2 linked regions of the Thermovibrio ammonificans HB-1 genome follow. Each later gene encodes a partner of the first gene's protein in a complex. Links are inferred from orthologs where the notes say so. Each region holds a gene or a part of one and is shown on either strand. Other genes may lie near its edges. The genes, in order: secG and secY.

The links.
Region 2: the proteins of secG (region 1) and secY are in contact, whole or in part, in a crystal structure (PDB 5AWW), measured with the Thermus thermophilus proteins. The link is inferred for Thermovibrio ammonificans HB-1 from one-to-one orthologs. Residues at the interface, in WP_223903268.1 of Thermus thermophilus: Tyr5, Ile9, Tyr12, Leu13, Ala16, Leu19, Val20, Val23, Leu24, Gln26, Glu27, Pro28, Gln30, Gly31, Ala32, Asp34, Leu35, Met36, Gly37, Gly38, Ser39, Ala40, Asp41, Leu42, Phe43, Ala45, Arg46, Val48, Tyr53, Thr56; in WP_096411648.1 of Thermus thermophilus: Leu14, Gln16, Arg17, Phe20, Ile34, Pro35, Pro37, Ile72, Arg108, Arg109, Asn112, Gln113, Arg116, Ile117, Ile120, Pro145, Gly146, Trp147, Phe152, Phe155, Val156, Val159, Thr160, Val162, Ala163, Gly164, Ala166, Leu167, Trp170, Glu173.

What each region holds. Positions count from the first base shown.
Region 1 is NC_014926.1:598,204-605,640, reverse strand. What follows is about bases 1-2,702. They hold secG (preprotein translocase subunit SecG), read left to right. Parts: upstream 1-1,057; coding sequence 1,058-1,348; downstream 1,349-2,702. Other genes in these bases: glnD ([protein-PII] uridylyltransferase), read left to right, coding at 1,908-2,702; THEAM_RS03310 (phospholipase D family nuclease), read left to right, coding at 1,348-1,911; galE (UDP-glucose 4-epimerase GalE), read left to right, coding at 82-1,056; tpiA (triose-phosphate isomerase), read left to right, coding at 1-59. In the rest of the region: more of glnD, read left to right, coding at 2,703-4,532; THEAM_RS03300 (hypothetical protein), read right to left, coding at 4,465-4,917; THEAM_RS03295 (gamma-glutamyltransferase family protein), read right to left, coding at 4,898-6,406; THEAM_RS03290 (carboxylate-amine ligase), read right to left, coding at 6,407-7,437. UniProt on the Bacillus subtilis protein: Involved in protein export. Participates in an early event of protein translocation.
Region 2 is NC_014926.1:246,761-254,435, reverse strand. What follows is about bases 5-2,944. They hold secY (preprotein translocase subunit SecY), read right to left. Parts: upstream 2,172-2,944; coding sequence 837-2,171; downstream 5-836. Other genes in these bases: rpsE (30S ribosomal protein S5), read right to left, coding at 2,831-2,944; rpmD (50S ribosomal protein L30), read right to left, coding at 2,643-2,828; rplO (50S ribosomal protein L15), read right to left, coding at 2,183-2,641; THEAM_RS01420 (adenylate kinase), read right to left, coding at 277-840; map (type I methionyl aminopeptidase), read right to left, coding at 5-274. Also shown: more of map, read right to left, coding at 1-4; more of rpsE, read right to left, coding at 2,945-3,388; rplR (50S ribosomal protein L18), read right to left, coding at 3,398-3,763; rplF (50S ribosomal protein L6), read right to left, coding at 3,782-4,324; rpsH (30S ribosomal protein S8), read right to left, coding at 4,350-4,772; THEAM_RS01380 (type Z 30S ribosomal protein S14), read right to left, coding at 4,799-4,984; rplE (50S ribosomal protein L5), read right to left, coding at 5,003-5,560; rplX (50S ribosomal protein L24), read right to left, coding at 5,579-5,935; rplN (50S ribosomal protein L14), read right to left, coding at 5,948-6,316; rpsQ (30S ribosomal protein S17), read right to left, coding at 6,340-6,633; rpmC (50S ribosomal protein L29), read right to left, coding at 6,645-6,845; rplP (50S ribosomal protein L16), read right to left, coding at 6,849-7,277; rpsC (30S ribosomal protein S3), read right to left, coding at 7,280-7,675. UniProt on the Bacillus subtilis protein: The central subunit of the protein translocation channel SecYEG. Consists of two halves formed by TMs 1-5 and 6-10.

The sequences.
Region 1 (7,437 bases):
TTGTAGGCGGTGCGAGCCTTAAAGCTGAAAGCTTTTCCCAGATAGTGAAGGCACTCTAAATATAAAAACAGGGGGAAAAGGGTGAGAATTCTCGTAACCGGAGGAGCCGGCTACATAGGGAGCCACACGGTAGAGCTTCTGGGCCGCAAAGGCCACATCGTTTTGACCGTAGACAACCTCTCACGGGGCCACAGGGAAGCGGTCCTTTTCGGAGAGCTGGCAGAGGTTGACCTCTCTGAAAAGGAGAAGTTGAAAGAGCTCATAAACAGCTTCCGCCCCGACGCCGTAATCCACTTTGCCGCCTTCATAGAGGTAGGAGAGTCTGTAAAAGACCCGAAGAGCTTCTACCGGAACAATACCTGTAACGCCCTGAACCTCCTTGAAGCGGTGGTTGAGTCTGGGGTTAAAAACTTCATTTTCTCCTCAACTGCGGCCGTCTACGGCAACCCCCAAAAGGTTCCGATTCCCGAAGAGCACCCGAAAAACCCGATAAACCCCTACGGAGCTTCAAAACTCGCAGTAGAGAGGATGCTCCAAGACTTCCACACCGCTTACGGTCTAAACTACGTAGCTCTCCGGTACTTCAACGCCGCAGGTGCAGACCCGAAAGGGCGGATAGGCGAGAGCCACAACCCCGAAACCCACCTGATACCCCTGATACTGAAGGCTGCCAAGGGGGAGAGGGACTCTTTCAAGATTTTCGGCACCGACTACCCGACACCCGACGGCACCTGCATAAGGGACTTTATCCACGTGTGTGACCTTGCAGAGGCCCACCTAAAGGCCCTTGAGTACCTTGCAGAAGGGGGCGAAAGCTGTGCCCTAAACTGCGGCTACGGCACCGGCCACTCCGTTAAAGAGGTGGTTGAAACCGCCAAACGGGTAACCGGCAGGGAGTTTAAAGTTGAGGAGGCTCCCAGGCGACCGGGAGACCCGCCGATTCTGGTTGCAGACACCCGAAGGATAGAGGAGAAACTGAACTGGAAGCCGAAATTTAACGACCTTGAGTATATAATCCAAACTGCTTGGAACTGGGAACTGAACAGGAGGTTTTAAGATGTTTACAGCCCTGCTGATATTCCACGCCTTCATAGCGCTGCTGCTCATAATTGTTGTGATTATCCAGCCCGGGCAGGCCGAGGGGGGAGTTGCAATGATGGGAGGAAGCTCCACAGGCTCTGCCTTCGGCGCCGAAACGGGAGCGGTTCTCACAAAAACAACCGCCGTGCTCGGGGCAATTTTCATGCTCAACTCACTGATACTGGCGGTGGTAGGTCCCCACTTTATGAACCAGTCGTCGGTTGTTGAAAAAGTTATAAAGGAGCAACAGCACAAGGGGAAAAAGTAATGAAGAGGTTTTACGGACTCCTCACCGTCCTGCTCTCGGCCTCCCTTCTGATTGTCGGCTGCGGGAAGAAAGAAGCACCGACGACCTCCTACCGGGAAACGGCCAACCGGGTGGTTACCCACGCCTACTTCTCCCCCCGGGGCGGCTGCACAAAGGCCATAGTGGAGCAGATAAAGCGAAGCCACAAAACCATAGACATAGCCATCTACTCCTTCACAAGCAAGAAGATAGCCAAGGCCCTGATAGACGCCCACAGAAGGGGCGTAAGGGTGCGGGTGATTATCGACTACGGCAACGGTAAATCCCGCTACTGCGTAGGACCTCTCCTCGAAAAAGAGGGAATTGAGGTCCGGTACAAGAAGGGAAGCGGCGGCGGACTGATGCACAACAAGTACGCCGTATACGACGGTAAAGTGGTTTCAACCGGAAGCTTCAACTGGACGGCAAACGCCGAGAAGAGGAACGACGAGAACCTTGTAGTAATCGAAAACGACCCCTCACTGGTTAAAGCCTACGAGGCCAACTTCAGAAAGCTCTGGAGACTTGCGGGGTTAACAAATTGAGCCTTGAAAAGGCAAAGGAGCGCTTCTTTAAAGAGATAGAGCGGGCAAAGGAGCTTCACACCCGAAAAGAGACCGGCTTCGAGGTGGCCCAGCAGCTTAAAAAGGCCCTCGACCAGCTCCTAAAACCGGCATTCAAGGAGTTCTTCGGCAGGTGGGAGATACCCGCTGCACTCCTTGCCCTGGGCGGCTACGGCAGGGGCGAGCTGAACTTCCACTCCGACATAGACGTTAACCTCATATACGACGGGCACCTAACGGAGAGCCACAGGGAGGACGTTGAGGCCTTCTACTACTTCCTCCTCTCCCTAAAAAAGGACCTCGGCTTTGCTCCAAGAAGCATTAAAGAGGCCCTGGAGCTTGCCCAGAGCGACCTTTCGATATTCACAAACCTCCTCCAGAGGCGGTTCCTCGCAGGCAGCCGAGAGGTTGAAAGGAGCTTCACAAAGCAGTTCAACCGCTTCGTAAAGGAAAACCGGGAAGCCCTGGTCAACGAAATCCAAGCAGCAAGGAGCGAGCGCTACAGGCGGTTCTACGGAACGGTTTACTACCAAGAGCCCAACGTAAAGGAGAGCAAAGGGGGCCTCCGAGACCTCCACGAGGCATTCTGGGTTGCGAAGATAGTCTTCGGAATAGAGGGGTACTCGGGCTTCCTCGACAGGAAAATACTCGACAGGAAGAACTTCAGGGAAGTCATATCGGCCTACGACTTCATGCTCCAGGTGAGGAACCAGCTCCACCTGCTTTCGGGCAGGCGCAGCGACATACTCTCCTTTGAGATGCAGCCCCAGGTTGCCAAACACTTCGGCTTCCCGGAAAAGAGAAAAGGTGTAGAGCTCTTCATGAAGAGCTACTTCAACGCCGCCATAGACCTCTCGGTCATAACCAAAGAGGTGATAAAGGCGGCCAAAGAGGAGCTATCGAGGAAGAAGAAGAGCTTCTCCCTCAAAAGCCTACTCGGAACAAGGGAAGAAATCGGAGAGTTCTTCGTAGAGAACAACTCCCTGTTTGTGAAGGAGGAGTTTGAAAGCGTACTTCTAAAAGAGCCCGAGCTGGTCCTCAAAGGGTTCAAGATAGTCCAGGAAAAGGGGGTAGAGCTTTCGGCATCGGCCTTTTCCCTCTTTAAACTGGCGGCGGAGAGCAACAGGGAGAGGTTTAGGGAAGAGAGGGTACTCGGGCTCTTCAGGGAGATTCTCACCCGCAGGGAAAGGCTCTCCTACACCCTGGAGCTGATGCACGACACAAAGGTGCTGGGGGCCCTAATCCCCGACTTTGAAAGGCTCAGGGGCCACTTCCAGTACGACACGTACCACAAGTTCACAACCGACATCCACTCAATCCTGACAGTTAGGGAGCTCGAGAAGCTTGCGGAGAAGGGAACCGCGGGAACACCGGTAAAGGAGAAACAGCAGCTCTCCCAAATCCTGCAGGACCTCGACTCGCCCCACCTGCTCTTCATAGCCGCACTTTTCCACGACATAGGGAAGGGTAAACCGGGCAGGCACGAGTTTGTCGGGGCAAGCCTCACAAGGCGTTACATGGAGGAGATGGGGTTCTCGGAGCAGGAGACGGAGGAGGTCTGCTGGCTCGTGAGGAACCACCTGCTCATGTCCCACGTTGCCTTCAGGCGGGACATATCCGACCCCAAACTGGTTGAGCAGTTTAAGAACGAGTGCCAAACAGAGGAGAGGCTGAAGAAGCTCTTCCTGCTGACCTACGCCGACATAAAAGCTGTTGGGCCGGGAGCGTGGGACAACTGGAAAAGCTCCCTGTTGTGGCGGCTCTACAGGGGAGCTCTTGCCCTCTTCCAGGCCGACAAAGGGATAGAGCAGCTCATACTTCAGAAGCTCCAAAGGCGCAAGGAGAAGGTAAAGGAGCTTTTGAAGGGGAAAATCCGTCCGGAATCGGTTGAGCGGTTCTTCGAAAACGCCGACAGGGACTACCTGATAACCTACTCCTCCGAAGAGATAGCAAAGCACATGCTCCTCATGAAAGAGATAAAGCGGGAAGGGCTCGAATACAAAACCTACCACGAGAGCTTCCCCGACATCGGCTACACAAAAATAGTGATAGTCACCAAGTACCGCAGAGGGCTCTTCAACAAGGTGGCGGGCATCTTCTCCTACCTGGGAATCAACATAAAGGGGGCCAACATAAACAAGGCGATAGAGGACGACTGCGAGTGTATGGTCTACACGATTCAGGTCTCAACGGTTGCAGGCGAAGCCCTGCCGTGCGAGAAGGTGGAAGAGTTTGAGCAGGTGCTAAAGGCCTTCTACGAAGGGAAGTTCAAGGTGGAAGAGCTCGGAGAGCTCCTGAAGCCGAAAACCTTCAGAAGGAGCGTTCCGCTGCCGGAAACAAAAGTTAAGGTAGACAACGAAACGAGCGACAAGTACACCATAGTGGAGGTCTCCACCCACGACAGGCTGGGCGTTCTCTACACAATAACGAAGGTGCTCCTTGAAGAGCAGACAAGGCTCAGACGGGCGATAATAACCACCGAGGGCAACAGGGTCATAGACAGCTTCTACATAACCGACATGGACTACAAGAAAGTTACCGACCCTCAGAAGCTCCTGCGGATAAAGGAGCGGATTGTTGAGGCCCTTTCCCCGAAACCTTAACCGCACAGTCAAGCTGAGCAGACTCCCCCGGCTTCAAAACCCTCACCACCCACCTTACAAAACGGACGCTCTCCGGTGAAAGCCGAGTACAGGGCTTGTAGTCGAGGCCGTCTCGGGAGCAGTAAGGTTTGCCGGTGAAGCTCTCGGCAACGGGAACAGTCAAAGGTGGGAGCTTCAGCTCAACCACAACGTCCCTCACCGGGTAGTTAAAGGGGTTCTTAACTTCAACCCTGTAAAGGAGGGTTGAGCCTACCGGAACCTTCTCCGGCAGGGGTTTAAGCTCCCCGCCACTAACGAGGAAGGTTTTGGTATCAAGCCTCAAACCACCGGCCGCCGCCGGCAGGGCAGCAAACAGGAGCAAAAGGCTAAACAACCACAACCGCACCGCCCCTCCTTTCGTCTCCCGCACCTTTCAGCCCCCTAACAACCGCCTGAACGCCCCCGAAGAAGAGGTTCTTTGAGCGAAAGAGGGAGAGTTTATAGTGGCGTTTAACGGCCTCTACGATCTCCTCGGGGAAGCCGGGCTCCATGAAAACCTCACCCTTTTCGTAGTGGAGCCGCGGCAGGGAAACCGCCTCATCTACGGGAAGGCCGAGGGCCAGGTAGTTAACCAGAACCTCTACAATGGCGCTCCTAATCCGGTTGCTGCCGGCACTTCCCAGCAGGAGCTCCGGCCCGCCGCCAGACAGAACCGCAGTGGGAGCCATCATGGAAGGCAGCCTCACGTAGGGAGGCCAACGGAAGAAGCCCTTGGGGTTCAAATCCTCCTCGCCGAGCATGTTGTTCAGCATAACCCCTATGCCGTCAACAACCACCCCGGAGCCCTCGCCGTTGGTTGTTGTAACGGAGGCACCGTTACCCTCGGCATCGAGAACGCTTATGTGGGTTGTGTTACCCCAGAGGTTCAATCTCCTCTTAAAGAGCCGGCCGTAACTCTCCACAAGGTCTTCTGCAAAGGGAAATCCGTTAAGCTCGTGGAGGTTTTCGTCCACCTGCTCTTTTCGGAACTTCTCCGTGGTGGCCATGGCCTCAATAAGGGCACCTGCGTAAAGGGGAGTTCCCCAGCCGTCAAACTCAACAGAGTTTAAAAGGCCAAGGGTGAAAGCTATCAGAACCCCTCCGGAGGAGGGAGGAGGGTTGGTAAGGAGCTCCCTTCCCCCGAACTTGAAAGAGAGGGGCTTACGCTCTACAACTTTGTACCGGGCCAGGTCCTCCTTGCGGATGTGGCCGCCGCGGCTAACGGAGAGGGCCTCTATACGGTCGGCAACGTCCCCTTCGTAGAATAGCCACTGGCCCTCATCGGCAAGGGCTTCAAGGAAACCGGCGTAGTCGGGGTTTCTAAAAGTTGTCTTGGAGTCTATGAGCTTCCCGCCTGGAGCGTAGAGCCTACGGGCCTCGGGGGTGGCCATGAAAATCGGCTCAAGGAGCTTCACAAAGGAGGCCTGAAGCTCAGAAAGCCTTACACCCTTTTTAGCATACTCAATAGCGGGCTGCAGAACCTCCCTTAACGGCAACCTACCCAGCTCGCTGTGAACTCTTAAAAGCCCCGCAACAAAGCCGGGAACGGCAACCGAGGCCATACCTATGTGGAACTCCTGAACGGCGTCGCCGAAGTCAACCAGAACCGGGTAAAAGTCGGGGCTTTCCGACCTTACCGGGGGAACGTCAACGAAAAAGTCGTAAAGCACAGGCGCTCCGGAAGCGGGAACGGCAAGGAGGAAACCTCCGCCCCCTGCAGAGGTCAGAGCCGGCTCGGCCATGGGAGCGGCAAAACAGGCGGCAACTGCAGCGTCGAAAGCGTTCCCTCCGGCCCTTAAAACCTCCGCTCCGGCCTCTGCCGTGAGCCTGTCGCCGGCAGCAACAACGCCTCTCACCTAAACCTCCACCACGGTGTAGTTGAAAACGGGCCCGAAGTCCCTGCCGTTGAAGCTCCTGAGCTGAAGCTCGGCTCCGGTAGGGCGGGAAACAAGGTCAACGAGAACCTTAGCACCCTCCCTCAGGGAGTTAAATCGCTTTCCGTAAAGGGTAACAAGCCTTAAAAGCTCCCTTCCGACGGTTGTCACCCCGTCCTTCGAGATAAACCTGCCCGTAAGGCCGTGCCTTGCCGCGTTCCACCTGTTCTGAAGGTGAACCTGGTGAAACTCCCTTTCAACCCCTTCCTCCATAAAGAGGGAGGCCACCATAACGGCCAGAGAAACTATACCCCTTATCCGGGAAAAATCGGAAACCGAGTCGCACACCCTCAGCTCAACGGTCCCCAAGTCGGGCCTGGGGCGAACGTCCCACCAGATATCCTTAAGGGAGTCAACCGTTTTGCTCTCTTTTAGAACCGAAAAGAGCTCAACAAACTCGCCGTAAGAGTCAAACTGCTGGGGCACACCGGCCCTGGGTAGCTGCTCAAAGAGCTTGCTCCTGTAGGAGTAAATCCCGGTGTTCCTTCCCCTGAAAAAGGGGGATGAGGCCGAAAGGGCAAGGAAAAGGGGCGAGAACTTCACAAAGGCGTTGTAGGCGTTTAGGGCCGTCTGCTCATCGGGGAACCCAACGTGAACGTGAAGGCCGTATATGAGGAAGTTCCTTAGAACCTCCTGAAACTCCTCAAGGAGCTTCAAGTAGCGCTCAGAAGGCGTCACGTTAACCTCTTCGGGCCTTGCAAAGGGGTGGGTGCCCGAAGCGGCAACTACAAAGCCGAGCTCCTTTCCCAAGTGGGCAACGGCCAAAACCTCCTTTGTGAGCTCGGAAACGGCCTCATCCGGGGAGCTGTGAACCCCCGTAACGAACTCCGCCATGGAGTCGAGGAACTCCCTTTGAAGGCGGGGAGAGGTATAGCGGGAGAAGAGTTCCCCGGCAATACCCTTCAGGGCAAAAGTCTCCGGGTCGAGGAGCTGAACCTCAAGCTCTATGCCCA
Region 2 (7,675 bases), 350 kb from region 1 along the record:
AGACTTTGTTTTTAGTCGGGAGACCGTGGACAACCTCCTCGTTCACGGAGACGCATATGGCTCCGGGGAAGCCCCCGTAGCCGAGAAAGGCCGGCCTAACGCCGTACTCCTTACAGTAGCTTCTTGCAAGCTTGTCTATGTCGAGGGCGGTTATACCCGGAGCCACGTTCTCCGCAATTTTAAGGAGAATCTCCATAGTGGTAGCAGCAGCCGTTCGGAGCTTGGCTATCTCTTCGGGGGTTTTAAGGATTATTCCGTGCTTTGTCCGCTTCAACTTTAACCCTTCAACCCGAGAGCTTCTTCAATTTTGGCAGTTATCTCGTCTATGTCTCCCACTCCGTAAATCTCAACAAGGAGGCACTTTTCGGAGTAGTAGTCTATAAGAGGAGCGGTCTGCTCCCTGTAAACTTTTAGCCTCTTCCTTATAACCTCTTCGGTATCGTCTTCCCTTCCCCTCGCAAGGAGGCGTTTAACAATCTCTTCATCGTCTACGTTGAGGTAGATTACCCTGTCGAGGGGCATGTTGAGCTCTTCGAGCATCTGGTCGAGGGCTTTGGCTTGGGCGATTGTCCGGGGGAAACCGTCGAGGATAAAGCCCTTCTCTTTAACGTCGGGCTCGGATAGCCTCTCCCTGATGATACCTATTATTACGTCGTCGGGAACGAGCTCTCCCCTGTCCATGTAAGTTTTCGCAAGCTTTCCGAGCTCAGTCCCCTCTTTAACGGCGGCACGCAGGATGTCGCCGGTAGATATGTGGGGAACGCCGTACTTGGCCGCAATCCTCTGGGCCTGAGTTCCCTTTCCGGCTCCGGGAGGGCCTAAGAAGACTACTTTTATCATCTGGAACCTCCTGCTCCCAAGCGCATCTTTCTCCGTCTTCTTCCGAGGAAGCCTTCGTAAGAGAGCATAAGGGCGAAAGCTTCCATCCTCTTGAGGGTATCGAGGGCCACACCTACAACAATCAGGATGGCCGTACCGCCGAAGTAAAAGGGCAGGTTCATCTTCTGAACGATAATCATCGGAATTAAGGCCACAAGCGTCAGGAAGACCGCCCCTGCAAAGGTGAGTCTCGATACGATTCTGTCGAGGTACTTGGCGGTGTCGGTTCCCGCCCTAACGCCGGGGATGAAGCCTCCGGCTTTGTTGAGGTTTTCGGCTATCTCTTCAGGGTTGAAGACTATTGCGGTGTAGAAATAGGTGAAGAAGAAGATTAAAGCGCCGTAAACAACCAGGTAGAGCGTAGTTCCCGGCTGAAGGGCCTCATAGATTGACTGGGCAATCGGGTTGTGAATGAAGCGAACAACGGTTGCCGGGAACATCAGGATAGAGGCTGCAAAGATTATGGGAATAACGCCGGCCGGGTTGAGTTTAATGGGAAGATAGCTGGTGTAGCGCCCTACGGCCTGACGGCCGACTGTTCTCCGGGCATACTGGAGGGGGACTCTCCTTTCGGCCTCTTGAATGTAAACTATGGCGGCAATCATCAAGACTATGATTGCCACAACCGTCAGGAGTTTAAAGAGGGACATGTCCCCGCTCTTCACCATTGTGAGCACCCTTATAACGGCAGAGGGGATGCTCGCAACGATACCGGCGAAAATCAAAAGAGACATTCCGTTACCGATACCTTTTTCGGTTATCTTCTCGCCGAGCCACATCAGGAAAGTTGAGCCGGCAGTAAGGGTGGTAACGGTTACGAAGAGGAAGGTAAAGCCGGGGTTGGGAACTATGGGAACGCCCGTAGGGCTCGTCATGCTCTCAAGGCCTATCGCTATTCCGAGGGCCTGAATGAAGGCAAGGAGAACCGCACCGTAGCGGGTGTACTGGTTGATTTTCCTCCTGCCGTACTCCCCTTCCTCTTTCGCAAGTTTCTCTATAGAGGGAATGGCTACAGTGAGAAGCTGCATGATGATGGAGGAGCTGATGTAGGGCATAACGCCGAGGGCAAAGATGGTGAGTTTCCTCAGGGCCCCTCCGGAGAAGATGTCCATCATGCCGAAAACGGTCCCCTGGGCCCTTTGGAAGAAGTCTACAAGGGCTTCAACGTTTATACCGGGGACGGGAATATGGGCTCCCAGCCGGAAAACGGCCAGGAGCGCTAAGGTAAAGAGGAATCTCCTCCTGAGCTCAGGAACCGCCGTAACGTTGGCAAATATTTTGGAAAGGTTCATTTACCTTCTCCTTAGGCTATCTCTTCCCAGGAGCCTCCCGCCTCCTCAATTTTACGCTTAGCAGATTCGGAGAACTTGTGGGCCTTAACTACCAGCTTCTTGGTGAGCTCTCCGTCCCCGAGAACCTTAACGGGAAGGTTCCTTTTTACAAGGCCAACCTGCTTTAAAAGTTCAGGGGTAACTTCGGTTCCCTCTTCGAAGCGCTCCTGGAGGTCCCTTACGTTAACAACGGCGTACTCCTTCTTAAAGGGAGCGTTGGAAAAGCCGCGCTTGGGAAAGCGCATGTAAAGGGGAGTCTGGCCACCTTCAAATCCGGGCCTGGTTCCGCCCTTCCATCCGGAGCGGGCCTTCTGACCCTTCTGTCCCCTTCCGGAGGTTTTACCGTGGCCAGAGCCGTGACCCCTACCTACACGCTTCTTCTCACGGACAGCTCCAGGGTTGGGCTTAAGGTTATTCAGTCCAAGTCCCATTTTACTCCTCCACAGGTTCTACTTTTACGAGTTCTTTAACTTTCTCAATCATTCCCTCAATTGCGGGATTCAGCTCCTTAACGGTGGAAGCTCCTCTCTTCCTGAGGCCGAGAGCTTCGAGAGTTGCCTTCTTCCTCTTGCTCTTACCGGCAAGGCCGCGAACGAGCGTTATCTTAACCTTAGCCATTGTTACCTCCTGATAATCTCACCTTCTTTTGTTACTTTGCGGCCCGGAAGCTTCCAGCGCCTGCGAAGCTCCTCAACGGGAACTCCGCGGAGCTTGGCAAACTCCTCGGGAGTCTTAAGTTGCTCAAGGCCTTTGAGAACAGCCCTAACAACCGTGTGGGGGTTTGTAGAGCCTATAACCTTTGTGAGAATGTCGGTTACGCCGGCAGACTCAAGAACGGCACGAACCGGAGCAGACGCAATAACTCCGGTACCGGGAGCGGCCGGCCTCATAATAACCTTGGAGCCGCCGAACTTGGCCTCAACCTCGAAGGGAATGGTTCCGTCTACAACGGGAACCTTTATAAGGTTCTTCTTGGCATCTTCAGTGGCCTTCCTTATAGCGTCTGGAACCTCTGCAGCTTTACCCCTTCCAAAACCGACAACGCCTTTACCGTCGCCTACAACAACGAAGGCGGTAAAGCTGAACTTCCTTCCGCCGGTTACAACCTTAGCGTTCCTGTTAATGTGAACAAGTCTCTCTTTAAGCTCTAAACCGTCAGGTTTTACCCTCTTCGCCATGATACCTCCTTAGAATTCAAGTCCGCCTTCCCTTGCACCTTCGGCAAGGGCCTTAATACGGCCGTGGTAGATGAAACCGCCCCTGTCAAAAACTACCTTCTTTATGCCCTTTTCAAGGGCACGCTTCGCGATAAGCTTACCGACCTCAAAGGCCTCTTCGGTTTTGGTAAGCTCGGGCATCCTCGGCCTGATTTCCTTGTCGAGAGTAGAGGCGGAAACAAGTGTAACACCCTTTGTATCGTCAATAATCTGTGCATAGATGTGCTTCAAGCTCTTGTAAACCGCCAGCCTCGGCCTTTCGGGCGTTCCGAATACCTTTTTCCTAACCCTTCTGTGCTTCTTCGCAATTCTCTCACGCCTTGTTAACTTAGCCATCTTCTCACCCCTTTAAGGTTACTTCTTAGCAGACTTACCGGCCTTGAGGATAATCCTCTCACCCCTGTACCTGATACCTTTACCCTTGTAAGGCTCAGGCGGCCTGAAGGAGCGGATTTCGGCCGCAACCTGGCCTACCTTCTGCTTATCTATACCGCGAACGTAGATGTTGTTGTCCCTGTCGACCTCAATCTGAATACCCTCCGGAATCTTGTAGAGAACCGGGTGGGAAAATCCAAGGTGAAGCTCCAGAGTATCACCCTTAACGAAGGCCCTGTAACCCAGACCTTTAACCTCAAGAACCTTCTCAAACCCTTTTGAAACTCCGATAACCATGTTGTTTATTATGGCCCTGGTGGTTCCGTGAAGGGCCTTCATCTGCTTCTCGTCGTTGGGCCTCTCAACGATAACCTTGTTGTCTTCAACCTTAATTGTTAACTTCGGGTTGAAGGTAAACTCGAGTTGCCCCTTAGGGCCCTTAACAACAACGTGGTTCCCGGGCTTAACCTCTACCGTTACTCCTTGCGGTATCTCAACGGGAAGCCTACCTATCCTGGACATCTTCTCACTCCTCGCTTAGTTGTTTTTACCAGACGTAGCAGAGAACCTCTCCACCTACGCCGAGCTTCCTGGCCTTGTATCCGGGGATAATCCCCTTGTTGGTGGAGAGAATGGCAACACCGAGACCTGCCTTTACAAGGGGTATCTCGTCCTTACCTACGTAAATACGCCTACCGGGCTTAGATACCCTCTTAATCTCGTTGATGACCCTCTCCTTATTGGGGCCGTACTTCATATGAACCCTGATAACCTTCTTCTTGTTCTCAGGGTTCTTGGCCCTCTTGAAGGGCACCTCTATAACCTCGTAGTCCTTTATAAAACCTTCCTCTTTCAGGATTTTCGCTATGGCCTCGTTAACCTTAGAATAAGGAGCTTCTACAGTCTCGTGGTAAACAAGGTTCGCGTTCCTAATCCTCGCGAGGAAATCGGCAACAGTATCCATCATCATGGCTTCTCTACCCCTCTAACCAATTTTTACCAGCTGGCCTTCTTCAGGCCCGGAATTTTTCCTTGGAGTGCAAGGGTTCTAAAGCAAAGCCTGCACATTCCAAATTCCCTTATGTAACCCCTCGGACGACCGCAGAGGGGACAGCGGTTGTACTTCCTTACTTTGAACTTCGGCTCCTTTTGAGCCTTTACGATTAAAGCTTTCCTTGCCATAAATGCCTCCTATTCGGGTTACTTCCTAAACGGAAATCCGAGAGCCTCCAGGAGGGCTTTTGCCTCCTCGTCGGTTTCGGCAGTTGTAACTATAGTGATGTTCATACCACGGATTTTGTCAACTTTGTCGTAGTCAATCTCGGGGAAAACGGTCTGCTCCTCAAGACCGAAGTTGTAGTTTCCGCGGCCGTCAAAGGACTTCGGAGAGAGCCCTTTAAAGTCCCTAACCCTCGGAAGGGCCATGGAGATGAGCCTGTCAAGGAAATCCCACATACGGTCCCTTCTGAGGGTCACTTTGGCTCCGATGGGCATTCCCTTACGGAGCTTAAAGCCGGCCTCGGAACGCTTTGCCCTCCTAACGGAAGGCTTCTGACCGGTAATGAGGGCAAGGTCGTTCATGGCGTTCTCAAGCTCCTTTATGTTCTGAACGGCCTCACCCACACCCATGTTAACAACAATCTTCTCTATTCTCGGCACCTGCATAACGTTTTTGTAGCCGAACTTCTTCATAAGTGCAGGTATAACTTCCTCTTTGTACTTCTTCTTCAGTCTCGGAACGTACTTCTCCTCTGCCATACTACCTCCCTACGCGGATTACCGACCCGCCTTCTGTGGTTTGCTAATCTCGTCAATAATCTCTCCAGACTTCTTAGCGTAACGAACCTTTTTGCCGTCTACAAACTTTATGCCAACCCTTGTGGGCTCGCCAGTCTTGGGGTCAACAAGCATAACGTTGCTGATGTGTATGGGGGCCTCTTTCTCTATGATGCCGCCCTCGGGGTTGGTTTGAGAGGGCCTAACGTGCTTCTTAACGATTCTTACACCTTCAACTATCACCCTCTCCTTCTCAGGGAGAACCTTCAAAACCTTACCTACTTTACCCTTATCTTTACCGGCGATAACAATAACCTTGTCGCCGGCCTTTATCTTGAACTTCTTCTTAGCAGCCATTAGCAGCCCTCCTTAAATAACTTCAGGAGCAAGAGTGGTTATCTTGGTGAAGCCTTTCTGCCTTGCCTCCCTTGCAACCGGACCGAGAATACGAGTTCCCAACGGCTCTCCCTGCTTGTTGAGGAGAACGCAGGCGTTGTCGTCGAACTTGATGTAAGTTCCGTCGGGACGCCTCACTTCTTTCTTAGTCCTGACAACTACCGCCCTGTAAACCTCTCCCTTTTTGGCGGTAGCGTTGGGAGCAGCCTCCTTAACGGTAACAACTATCTGGTCACCGAGGGAGGCGTACCTGCGGTTTGAACCGCCGAGAACGCGGATACACTGGACCTTTTTGGCTCCAGTGTTGTCTGCCACGTTAAGGTATGTCTGAACCTGAATCATCGCCTCACTCCTTTAGTAAGGATTTACTCCTGTTCCTCTGTGGTTTCACCGAGTTTCTTGGCCTTCTCGATAATCTCAACGACCCTCCACCTCTTGTGACGGGAGAGGGGACGGGTCTCCATAATCTTTACAACGTCTCCAACCTGGCACTGGTTGAGCTCATCGTGTGCCATGTACTTTTTAGACTTCTTAACCCTCTTACCGTAGAGGGGGTGACGAAACTCCCTGGTTACACGGACAACAACGGTTTTGTCCATTTTGTCGCTAACGACAACTCCTATCCTTACCTTACGCCTGTTAACTCTGGTCTCTGCCATAGTCTCCTCCGTTAAGCCTTAACGCCACGCTCTCTGAGGATTGTGAGAATGCGGGCTATCTGACGCCTGGTCTTACGAATCTCCATAGGGTTATCGAGTTGACCGAAGGCGTTCTTAAACCTGAGCTTAAGGAGCTTCTCCTTAAGCTCGGCTACCATCTTCTTAAGCTCCTCGGTGGACTTCTGTCTGAGCTCCTCTGTGTACTTCTTCATTACTTACTCCCCTTCCGCTTGGGTTTCTTCCCTCTTAACGATACGACACTTCATGGGAAGCTTGTGTATTGCAAGCCTGAGAGCTTCCATGGCCACATCTTCGGGAACGCCGGCAACTTCAAACATTATCCTGCCGGGAAGGACTTTGGCAACCCAGGTCTCTACGTTACCCTTACCCTTACCCATACGGGTCTCAAGGGGCTTCTTGGTGTAAGGTTTGTCGGGGAAGATACGAATCCAAACCTTACCGCCCCTTTTCATGGTCCTGGTTATGGCAACCCTTGCAGCCTCAATCTGGTTTGTTGTAACGTAGTGAGGCTCAAGGGCCTGAATTCCGTAGTCTCCAAAGGCGAGCCTGTTTCCGCGGTAGGACTTTCCTTTAAGCCTACCCCTCTGCTGCTTCCTGTACTTGGTTCTCCTCGGCATTAACATGACTACTCACCTCTCGCCATCTCTTGTTTTACTTCTTTCTCAATCTTTTTGAGAAGCTCTTCGGTTTCGTCCTTGTAAACGTCGCCCTTGTAAATCCAAACCTTTACGCCGATAACACCGTACTTGGTCTTGGCAATTGCAGTGCCGTAATCTATGTCGGCACGAATCGTCTGCAAGGGCACCCTTCCCTCCCTGTACCACTCCTTACGGGCCATGTCGGCACCGCCGAGCCTTCCGGCACACATCACCTTGATTCCCTTGGCGCCGGCCTTCATGGCATCTGCAATAACCCTCTTCATAGCCCGCCTGAACGCCACACGGCGCTCTAGCTGCTGAGCAACGTTCTCAGCAACGAGCTGAGCGTTGAGCTGAGGGTACTTAACCTCTTCGATGTTAAT